2 regions of the Pseudomonas helvetica genome follow, and region 1 is predicted to be linked to the other one. Evidence: predicted binding sites of a transcription regulator. Region 1 holds the regulator's gene; the other holds the start of a gene.
The links. Region 1 encodes FliA, which starts transcription of late flagellar genes. Its sites were predicted from a motif close to CTAAAGTTTNNNNNNNNNNNGCCGNTAA; they were not measured.
Positions count from the first base shown of each region.

Region 2: a site for FliA is predicted at 3,049-3,076, ahead of AABM55_RS28580 (methyl-accepting chemotaxis protein). Genes of this name have one in related genera too.

Region 1 is NZ_CP150917.1:1,922,245-1,928,003, reverse strand. It holds gene AABM55_RS08715 (chemotaxis protein CheA) at 1-1,602, opposite strand, end outside; gene AABM55_RS08710 (protein phosphatase CheZ) at 1,641-2,429, opposite strand; gene AABM55_RS08705 (chemotaxis response regulator CheY) at 2,461-2,832, opposite strand; gene fliA (RNA polymerase sigma factor FliA) at 2,999-3,739, opposite strand; gene fleN (flagellar synthesis regulator FleN) at 3,736-4,566, opposite strand; gene flhF (flagellar biosynthesis protein FlhF) at 4,681-5,759, opposite strand, start outside.
Region 2 is NZ_CP150917.1:6,173,677-6,179,435, forward strand. It holds gene AABM55_RS28575 (aldose 1-epimerase family protein) at 1-809, opposite strand, end outside; gene AABM55_RS28580 (methyl-accepting chemotaxis protein) at 960-2,936, opposite strand; gene AABM55_RS28585 (LysR substrate-binding domain-containing protein) at 3,127-4,047, opposite strand; gene AABM55_RS28590 (NorM family multidrug efflux MATE transporter) at 4,206-5,606, shown strand; gene AABM55_RS28595 (bifunctional diguanylate cyclase/phosphodiesterase) at 5,705-5,759, opposite strand, start outside.

The sequences.
Region 1 (5,759 bases):
CAAGCCTTTCTTCACGGCGATACTGCGCAAGACATCAGCATCCATGCCCTTGCCATCATCAGAGATGGACAGCAGGATGTGATCGCCTTCCTGCTCTGCGGACAGAATCACTTTGCCGCTGCGAGGCTTGCCCATCGCCTCACGATCAGCCGGTTCTTCGATACCGTGGTCGACCGAGTTACGCACCAAGTGGACCAGCGGGTCGGCCAGGGCCTCGACGAGGTTCTTGTCGAGGTCGGTTTCTTCACCGACCAGCTCCAGGTTGATCTCTTTCTTCAACTGGCGCGCGAGGTCGCGAACCAGGCGCGGGAAGCGCCCGAAGACTTTCTTGATCGGCTGCATCCGGGTCTTCATGACAGCGGTCTGCAAGTCGGCCGTGACCACGTCGAGGTTCGACACGGCCTTGGACATGGCTTCGTCGCCGCTGTTGAGGCCCAGACGGACCAAGCGGTTACGCACCAGTACCAGTTCGCCGACCATGTTCATGATTTCGTCGAGACGTGCGGTATCCACACGCACGGTGGTCTCGGCTTCACTGGCCGGTTTTTCCGGTGGCGGTGAGGCCGGTGCGCGAGCTGGGGCCGGTGCAGCCGCGGCAGCAGGTTTAGGCGCTTCAGCTTTTGGCTCGGGCGCTTTAGCCACAGGTGCTGGCGCTGCTGCCTTGGCAACGGGTGCCGCCACCGAAGCAGCAGCCGTGCCGACCTCCGTGAACTTGCCTTTGCCATGCAATTCGTCGAGCAGCGATTCGAACTCGTGATCGGAGATCAGATCGCTGCCAGCGGCCGCAGCCACAGGTGCAGCAGGTGCCGGAACGGCAGCAATTGCCGACTCCAGGGCATCAACGGCGAAGTTGCCTTTGCCATGCAACTGATCGAGCAGTGCTTCGAATTCGTCGTCGGTAATATCGGAGCTGTCGCCTGCCGCTTTCGGGGCAGCCGGTGCGGCAGGTGCTGCCGCCACTGCATCAGGGGCGAACTGGCCTTTGCCGTGCAATTGGTCGAGCAACGACTCGAACTCGGCATCGGTGATTTCATCGCTGCCGGCAGCCGCTTCAGGTGCCGGGGCTACAGGCGCCCCCGACTCAGCTTGCGCCTTGACCGCGTTCAGCGAGTCCAGCAGCAGTTCGAACTCATTGTCGGTGACGTCGCCCGATTCGCTTTCAGCGGCAGGTGCTTCAACCACCTCTGCAACTGGTTGCGCCACATCGTCTGTTTGAGGCTCGGCCAGGCGGGCCAGAGCCGCCAGCAGTTCCGGTGTAGCCGCAGTGATCGGTGCACGCTCGCGGACTTCGCTGAACATGCCGTTCACCGCGTCCAGCGCTTCGAGAACCACGTCCATCAGTTCCGAGTCGACGCGACGCTCACCCTTGCGCAGGATGTCGAACACGTTCTCGGCGATGTGACAGCACTCCACCAGCTCATTGAGCTGGAGGAAGCCGGCGCCCCCTTTTACAGTGTGAAAACCGCGAAAAATTGCATTGAGCAAATCCGCATCATCGGGTCGGCTTTCCAGCTCGACCAGCTGTTCGGACAGTTGCTCTAGAATCTCGCCGGCCTCAACCAGGAAATCCTGAAGGATCTCTTCATCGGCGCCGAAGCTCATTAAGGGGGTGCTCCTAAAGGTCTAAAAACCTAAAAAACCTAAAATCCAAGACTGGATAGCAAATCGTCCACATCGTCCTGACCGGACACAACGTCTTCTCTTTTATCGGCATGAATCTGCGGACCTTCACCCTGAGAGAGATGTTTTTGCGGATCTTTTTCAGCCAGCATCGCTTCATGGTCATGTTCGATGCCCGCAAAGCGGTCTACCTGACTGGCCATGAGCACGAGCTTGAGCAGGTTGCTTTCGACTTCGGTGACCAGTTGAATCACGCGCTTGATCACCTGACCGGTTAGATCCTGGTAATCCTGAGCCAGCAGAATATCGTTGAGGTTGCCCGAGACGACCTGGCTCTCCTCGACGCTACGCGTCAGGAAACCGTCGACACGCCGGGCCAGTTCGCGGAACTCTTCGGCACCGACTTCGCGGCGCATGAAACGCCCCCAGTCGGCGCTCAAGGCCTGGGCGTCAGTGCTCAGGCCATTGACCAGCGGAGTACTGTTCTCGACCAGATCCATGGTCCGGTTCGCGGCCGCTTCGGTCAGCTTGACCACATAGGACAGGCGCTCGGTGGCGTCTGTGATCTGTGAGACTTCCTCGGCTTGCGGCATGTTCGGGTCAATCTGAAAATTGACGATCGCGCTATGCAGCTCGCGAGTGAGCTTGCCCACCTCCTGGTACAGGCCGCGGTCACGGGTCTGATTGAGCTCATGGATCAGTTGCACAGCGTCACCGAACCTGCCCTTTTCAAGGCTTTCGACCAGTTCGTGAGCGTGTTTTTTCAGGGTCGATTCGAAATCGCCCTGTGAAGATTCTCTTTGCTCCATAGCTCCCCCCGTGGCGCAGTGGCTCCGCGCATCAACCGATGCGTTCGAATATTTTTTCGATCTTCTCTTTCAACGCCTGGGCCGTGAAGGGTTTGACCACATAGCCGTTTACACCGGCTTGAGCGGCTTCGATGATCTGCTCGCGCTTGGCTTCGGCAGTGACCATCAGCACCGGCAGGTGCTTGAGCTTTTCATCGGCGCGCACGTGGCGCAGCAAATCGATACCGGTCATGCCAGGCATGTTCCAGTCCGTTACCAGAAAGTCGATGCTCCCGCTGTTGAGGACGGGAATGGCGGTAATACCGTCGTCCGCCTCGACCGTGTTGGTGAACCCAAGGTCACGCAACAGGTTTTTTATGATCCGCCGCATCGTTGAGAAGTCATCAACGATGAGGATTTTCATGTTCTTGTCCAATTCGACCTCCAAGCAGTCTTAAACGCGTTCAGCACCTGAACACGCCATTCAATCAATTCGGCAGAGCACTCGACGACTGTCTGGAGCACAACGGATGAAGACCGGCACAGCGTTACGCCCTGCCTGTTTCGTTCGCAGTGTCCCCACACTGCTGTCAGCGCGCTCGCCACTCCCCCAAACGCCCCCGCAAACGGGCCGCGCACTGGCTGTGTAACTGGCTGACCCGCGATTCACTGACCCCCAGGACCTCACCGATTTCCTTGAGATTCAGCTCTTCGTCGTAGTACAGCGCCAACACCAGTCGCTCACGCTCCGGCAAATTGGCAATCGCATCCGCCAGTGCTGCCTGGAAGCGTTCATCTTCCAGGTCGCGCGACGGTTCGAGATGAGCACTCGCGCCATCCTCGTGCAGCCCTTCATGCTCGCCGTCCTGCAACAGATCGTCGAAGCTGAACAGGCGACTGCCCAAGGTGTCATTCAAAATCCCGTAATAATCGTCGAGACTCAATTGGAGTTCGGCCGCAACCTCGTGATCTTTAGCGTCACGCCCGGTTTTAGCTTCAATTGAGCGAATCGCGTCACTCACCATCCGGGTATTGCGGTGGACCGAGCGTGGCGCCCAGTCACCCTTGCGGACTTCATCGAGCATCGCACCACGGATACGGATCCCCGCGTACGTCTCGAAACTCGCACCTTTGCTCGCGTCGTATTTGGTCGACACTTCAAGCAAACCGATCATGCCTGCCTGGATCAGGTCCTCGACCTGAACACTGGCCGGCAAGCGCGCCAACAGGTGATAGGCAATACGTTTTACCAGTGGCGCGTAACGCTCGATCAGTTCGTACTGCGCGTCACGCGCCGACTTCTTGTACAGGTTGTAACCGCTGGCTGTCATAGAACCGGACCCGCAGTTTGCTGCACCAGACGCTCGACGAAAAATTCCAGGTGCCCACGCGGGTTGGCAGGCAGCGGCCAGGTATCGACTTTCTGCGCGATGGCCTTGAATGCCAGCGCACACTTGGAACGAGGAAACGCTTCATACACGGCGCGCTGCTTCTGCACCGCCTTACGCACGCATTCGTCGTAAGGCACCGCACCGACGTATTGTAAGGCGACGTCGAGGAAGCGATCCGTGACCTTGGTCAACTTGGCGAACAGATTTCGCCCTTCCTGCGGGCTTTGCGCCATGTTGGCCAGCACGCGGAAGCGGTTCATGCCGTAATCGCGGTTGAGCAGTTTGATCAGCGCGTAGGCGTCAGTGATCGACGTCGGCTCGTCGCACACCACCAGCAATACTTCCTGGGCTGCGCGAACAAAACTGACGACCGACTCACCAATACCCGCCGCCGTGTCGATCACCAATACGTCGAGGTTATCGCCGATGTCGCTGAATGCCTGAATCAGGCCAGCATGCTGGGCCGGGCTCAGGTGAACCATGCTCTGGGTACCGGACGCTGCTGGAACAATGCGAATTCCGCCCGGCCCCTGAAGTAATACATCGCGCAGTTCACAGCGGCCTTCGATGACGTCGGCCAGCGTACGCTTGGGCGTGAGCCCCAGCAGGACGTCAACGTTCGCCAGCCCCAGATCGGCGTCCAGCAGCATGACGCGCCGGCCGAGCTCAGCAAGAGCCAGGGACAAGTTCACTGACACATTAGTCTTCCCGACGCCACCTTTGCCGCCGGTCACTGCGATCACCTGTACGGGATGCATGCTGCCCATGTTCGTTCTTTACCTTGTCTTGCTTAGACGCGGACTACATGACTGGCTGCGCGCTCACTTGTGAACAATGCATGGCAGGCCATCGATGTAGATACAAATCTATTCATTATTACCTCAGCCGACACGCTTGGCCGGGCTGTGGTAGAGGTCAGCGAACATATCAGCCATGGCTTCTTCGCTGGGTTCTTCCTGCATCTGCACGCTAACGGCGCGACTGACCAACTGATGCCGGCGCGGTAAATGTAGATCATCCGGGATCCGTGGCCCGTCGGTCAGATAAGCGACAGGTAATTCGTGGCTGATTGCCAGGCTCAACACCTCGCCCAGGCTCGCTGTTTCATCCAGTTTAGTCAGAATGCAGCCTGCTAGCCCGCACCGCTTGTAACTGTGATAAGCGGCAGTCAGCACCTGCTTTTGGCTGGTAGTGGCCAGCACCAGATAATTCTTCGACTTGATCCCGCGACCGGCCAGGCTTTCCAGCTGCATGCGCAACGCCGGATCACTGGCCTGCAGGCCGGCGGTGTCGATCAACACCACACGCTTGCGCAACAGCGGATCAAGGGCTTGCGCCAGGGACTGGCCCGGGTCGACGTGAGTCACCGAGACATTGAGGATACGCCCCAGGGTCTTGAGCTGTTCCTGAGCCCCAATGCGGAAGCTGTCCATGCTCACCAGCGCGATGTTCTGCGCGCCGTACTTGAGCACGTAACGCGCGGCCAGCTTGGCCAGCGTGGTGGTTTTGCCCATGCCGGCAGGGCCGACCATGGCGATCACGCCACCCTCTTCCAGTGGTTCGATCTCGGGAGTCACGATCATCCGCGCCAGGTGCGCCAACAGCATGCGCCAGGCCTGGCGGGGTTCTTCAATGTCAGTAATCAGTTCCAGCAGATCGCGCGACAACGGACCGGACAGGCCGATGCGTTGCAGGCGACGCCACAGGTTGGCTTGCTGCGGGCGACTGCCTTGCAGCTGGTTCCAGGCCAGCGAACCCAACTGTACTTCGAGCAGTTCACGCAGACCATTGAGTTCGAAACGCATCGAGTCGAAAGCCCGCGGATCGACCCCGGCAGAATGCACAGGCGCTGAAGCAGGACGCGGCCGCTCAGCAAAGGTCGGCTCGATCAACGGTTCCGCAGCGGTCAGCGGCAGGCCGGCAAACAACTGGCGATTGGTGCTGGCGCTCGCATCACCTT
Region 2 (5,759 bases), 2.2 Mb from region 1:
GTCGGCGCGCGGTAAGTTTGCCAGTCGGGCAAGTCCCCCTTGGCCTTGTCGTTGAACGGCGACACCTGTTTCACCGGCGCAGCGAAACGGGCGCCCTGTTCCAGGAACGGGGTGCTGAAGTTGCTGTGGTAGAGCGCCTGGTATTCCTTCGGATAGTCGCCGTTGTTAGTCAGGGTGTCGTTGAGGGCGAAGCGCACGCTGCCGGGCTCGGTGACCAGTTCAGTCATTACCGAGAAGTCGACCTTCTTGAACGCCTGCTCTTTCAACTCACCGCGCAGGCTGATGGCGTAAGGCGGTTTTTCATCAATGTGCAGCGTGACCTTGCTGGCCGGAATGTTCGCGGCGCGGCCATGCAGGGTCAGCAGTTCGCCGTTGTCCATGCCGGGGTGACCGACCCATTCGTAGCCGCAGCGGGTGACCAGTTCATTGAAGCCTTCGAGCCAGCCCAGTCCGCCACGCCCGTTGAGTTCGATAAAGGACGGATTGACCACGTCCTTGACCGGCGAATCCCAACCCATACGCACATTACCCACCGACGCCTGCAGGACGTTCATCCCGCGGGTCGGCACCACCGAGAGTTTCATCGTGCCGTTATCAATGTCGACGATGCTCACGCCCTCCTGCCGACCGCCGTGCAGGGTGCGCAGGGTCACGGAGAACGGTTTGTCGGTTTTCACACCGAGCTGCTGGCTGGTGATTTGCTGGTTCTGGGCAGCCTTGTCGGTGTCGAGCAACACGTAATCCCAAGCCATAACGTGGGAGGCAGCGGTCATTGCGCCGAGAGTGACGAGAAGTTTGAGCGGGGTCATGGTGAAAGCCTTTCTTGGAGTTGTGCGATTTTTATAGCGCTGATGAAACGTTTCAGCAAGCTTAAAAACGGCATAACTCCAGCAAAACTCAGTCGACGGGTTCAATCGCCAACAACAGGCTTGCCAACGATGGCGATTCCAGAGGTGACCTCAGCGAAAACGATCAACCTCATGCCGCAACTCTGCCGCCAGGTTTTCCAGTTCCTTGGCAGTAATTGCCAGGTTCGACACCACTTCACGCTGCTCGCTGTTGGCCATGGCGATGCTTTGCAGGTTGCTGCTGAGCAAGGTCGCGGTGCTGCTCTGCTCTTGGGTGGCGGTGGTGATCGCAGCGAATTGCTGGCCGGCCGAGCGGCTTTGTTCATCGATCAGCGCCAGCGCCGACGCGACATTGGCATTGCGCGTCAGGCCTTCGTGCATCAGCAGCTTGCCTTGCTCCATGGTGCTGATGGCGTGACCGGTTTCCTGCTGGATGCTTTGGATCATCCCGGAAATCTCGTCAGTCGCTTCGCGAGTGCGCGAGGCCAGGTTGCGCACTTCGTCTGCCACCACTGCAAAACCACGGCCCTGTTCGCCGGCGCGCGCGGCCTCGATCGCGGCGTTGAGTGCCAGTAAATTGGTTTGATCGGCAATCGCGGTAATCACCCCGACAATGCCGCCGATTTCCTGGGAGCGCTGACCCAGGGTGTTGATCACCGTCGCCGTGCTGTTGAGAGCACTGGCAATCTGCTCAAGGGACGAAGAAGCTTCTTCCATCGAGGTACGACCGATCCGCGTCTGCTGGGCGTTTTCCTGGGCCAGACGCTCGGTGTTGCCCATGTTGTCAGCGATGTTCAGCGAGGTCGCACTGAATTCTTCCACGGCACCGGCCATGCTGGTGATTTCACCGGACTGCTGCTCCATCCCTTCATACGCACCGCCGGACAACCCGGATAATGCTTGCGCGCGACTGTTGACCTCTTCCGAGGCCTTGCGGATGTGCTCGACCATGGTCGATAGAGCCTGGCTCATCTGATTGAAGCTGCGCGCCAATTGACCGATTTCATCATGGCTCGACACGTTCAAACGCACGCTCAGATCACCCGCACCCAAGGCTTCAGCCTGCCGCACCAGATCACCCAACGGCGCCAGCTTGCTGCGCAACAGCCAGACTGCCGCGCCTACCGCCAGCAGCATCGCCAGCAGGCTGCCAATGGCCAGGCGGATACCGATGCTCCAGGTCACTGCGCGGATTTCGCTTTTCGGCATGCTCGCCACTACTGACCATGGCCCGCCCTCGAATGGCACGGCAACGCTGTAGAAGTCTTCGGACTTGTCGCTCCAGAAGGCGCCCCGCCCCGGTGTCCTGGCCAAACCGGCGATGGTCGAAGTCGCCTGATCCAGCGCCTGCACGCCGGCCGGCGGCACCAGCCATTTGTTTTGTTCATCGAGCAGTGCCAGTGAACCGCTCTGGCCGATGCGGAAGCGCTTGAGGTTGTCGAACTGCGCGCTCTGCGCATCGGTGTAATCGAAACCCACGAACAACACCGCGATCACCTTGCCGCTGCTGTCGCTCACGGGGGTGTACTGCGTCATGTAGGAACGATCGAACAGCAAGGCCCGGCCGACATAGCTCTGCCCCGCCATCAGCCGCTGATAGGCCGGGTGCGCATGGTCGAGCAGCGTGCCGATGGCGCGGGTGCCGTCCTGCTTGCTCAACGAGGTGCTGACCCGAATGAAGTCCTCGCCACTGCGCACGAACAACGTCGCCACGCCGGCAGTCATTTGCTTGAACTCATCGACCTTGTCGAAGTTGTTGTTCAACACTTCGTTGCCCAGATGCAGGCCCGGAGTCTGCACGCCCGCCACCGTCACCGGCTGCTCCGGGTGCACGCTCAAACCGCCACTGAAACGCTTTTCAAACAACCCGCTCAGGCGCTGGGTGCTTTCGCGCAGGGTGCCGTGGAAAGTGCTCAACTGGTCGGCCAGCAACCGCGCCTCACTGGCCAGATGCTCTTCACGCGTGTCGAGGTTGGCAGAATCCAGCGAACGCAGGGCGAACACCGTGCTGCCACTGATGACGACCGCCAGGATGACGGCAAGGGCAAGCCCCAATTGTGAGGCGATCCGGGCACGAGGTTGAGACATGACAGCTCCTGGCCGAGGAGCCGGATCATCCTGATCGCGTCGCGTGGCTCGGCAAAATATCCAGTAATAGGGGAAGCGCGAAACCTTTCAGAACGAAGGTCCCACTTTCAGGGATTCGGCGGCGTAGATAAATACTTGAGCGATGCACAAGGATATCGCTCAAGGCTGCCATGGCGGTGGCTACATCGATTCAGCCGAGGCGCTCGACATCTGGCAATTCCATGGCCTGCACCTCACCCTGGAGGAAGTCGCTGAGACGGCGCAAACGTTCACCGCCGGGGCGGGTTTTCGGCCAGACCAGATAATAATTCAGGCCGCTGGCCACGGCAGTCGGCCACGGCAAACTCAAACGCCCCTGAGCCACATCTTCGGCCACCATCAGCAAGTCACCCATCGACACCCCGTAACCACGGGCGGCGGCAATCATCCCCAGCTCCAGCGTATCAAACACCTGCCCGCCCTTGAGCGACACCTGCTCCGACAGGCCCATACACTCCAGCCAACTGCGCCAGTCACGCCGATCAGGAGTCGGGTGAAGCAGTTCAGTACTGGCCAGCCGCTCGACATCCCATGGTTGATCATTCAACAGATTCGGTGCGCCGACCGGGATCAGCAGTTCAGGGAACAGGTAACTGGCCTCCCAGTCCGGTGGAAAATGCCCGTTGCTCAACAACACCGCACAATCGAACGGTTCGTGATTGAAGTCCACCGAGTCGACGTCCATCCAGGCGCTGGTCAGTTGCACCTCGTTGCCCGGTTGCAAATGCCGAAAGCGACTGAGTCGCGCCAGCAGCCAGCGCATGGTCAGGGTCGAAGGGGCTTTCATGCGTAAGACGTCATCTTCGGCGCGCAAGGTATTGCAGGCCCGCTCCAGCGCACCAAAGCCCTCACGCACACCCGGCAGCAGCAAACGCGCGGCCTCGGTCAGTTGCAGATTGCGCCCGCTGCGCTGAAACAGCCGACAGGCGAAATGCTCCTCCAGCGTACGCACATGTCGGCTGACGGCGCTTTGGGTGATCGACAATTCTTCGGCAGCACGGGTAAACGAACTGTGCCGCGCTGCGGCCTCGAAAGCGCGAAGGGCATACAACGGAGGAAGACGACGAGACATTGGGAAAGCTCCTATAGCGCGACCCCGGAACCTTATCAGAAACTCTCCAGCATGAGTTTTAGTCATGCCAGCAATCGTTTTTATCCCTTTGTGCAAACGCTTGCGAGCGCCGAGAATCAACCCTTCCCGATTTATCTGACTAAACGAGCGTGATGATCATGCAGCATCCAGCACGTACCGAACTCTGGGCCATCCTGCGGCTGGCGGGGCCGCTGATTGCCTCGCAGTTGGCGCACATGCTGATGATCCTCACCGATACCTTGATGATGGCTCGGCTCAGCCCGGAAGCCTTGGCCGGTGGCGGCCTGGGCGCGGCGAGCTATTCGTTCGTGTCGATTTTCTGCATTGGCGTGATCGCGGCGGTCGGCACGCTGGTGGCGATCCGCCAGGGTGCCGGCGACATTGAAGGCGCCACGCGGCTGACCCAGGCCGGGCTTTGGCTGGCGTGGTTGATGGCGCTGGTGGCGGGTCTGCTGCTGTGGAACCTCAAGCCAGTGTTGCTGCTGTTCGGCCAGACTGAAAACAACGTGCATGCGGCCGGCCAGTTCCTGTTGATTCTGCCGTTCGCCCTGCCCGGCTACCTGAGCTTCATGGCCCTGCGCGGTTTTACCAGCGCCATCGGCCGGACGACACCGGTGATGGTCATCAGCCTCCTCGGGACCGTGGCCAACTTCCTGCTCAACTATGCGCTGATCACCGGCATGTTCGGCCTGCCGAAAATGGGTTTGATGGGGATCGGCCTGGTCACCGCCATCGTCGCCAACTGCATGGCGCTGGGCCTGGCCTGGCATATCCGCCAGCACCCGGCTTACGCCGCGTACCCACTGCGCAAGGGCCTGTCACGGCCCAATCGCCAGTACCTGCGCGAGCTATGGCGTCTCGGCCTGCCGATTGGCGGCACCTACGCGGTAGAGGTCGGTCTGTTTGCGTTTGCCGCGTTGTGCATGGGCACCATGGGCAGTACGCAATTGGCGGCGCATCAGATCGCCCTGCAAATCGTCTCGGTGGCGTTCATGATTCCGGCGGGGCTTTCATATGCGATCACCATGCGCATCGGCCAGCACTACGGCGCCGGGCAGTTGCTCGATGCGCGCTTGGCCGGGCGGGTCGGGATTGCCGTTGGTGGCGCGGCGATGCTCGGGTTTGCCATGGTCTTCTGGCTGCTGCCGAACCAACTGGTGGGACTGTTCCTGGACCATAACGACCCGGCGTTTCGCGAAGTGATCAATCTTGCGGTGAGCCTGTTGATGGTGGCGGCGTGGTTCGAGTTTTTCGACGGCACGCAAACTATCGCCATGGGCTGTATTCGCGGTCTGAAGGACGCCAAGACTACCTTCCTGGTCGGCCTCGCCTGCTATTGGCTGATCGGCGCTCCGGCTGCATGGTTGATGGCTTTCCACCTCCATTGGGGGCCGACCGGCGTCTGGTGGGGTCTGGCGCTGGGGCTCGCCTGCTCGGCCGTGAGCCTGACGCTGGCATTCGAATGGAAGATGAAGCGGATGATCCGCCGTGAACAACCGGAACAGGCAGTGCAGTACAGCACCGTCCAGCCTGATTAACCCGTAGGAGCACGGCTTGCCCGCGATAGATATCACGCGTTGTATCAGATACACCGCAGTGATCCCATCGCGGGCCAGCCTTGCTCCTACGAGTTTTGTTAAGCCAGGACAGCCTGTTGGCTACTGCCAAACGTCAGATACTCAACCAGCTCG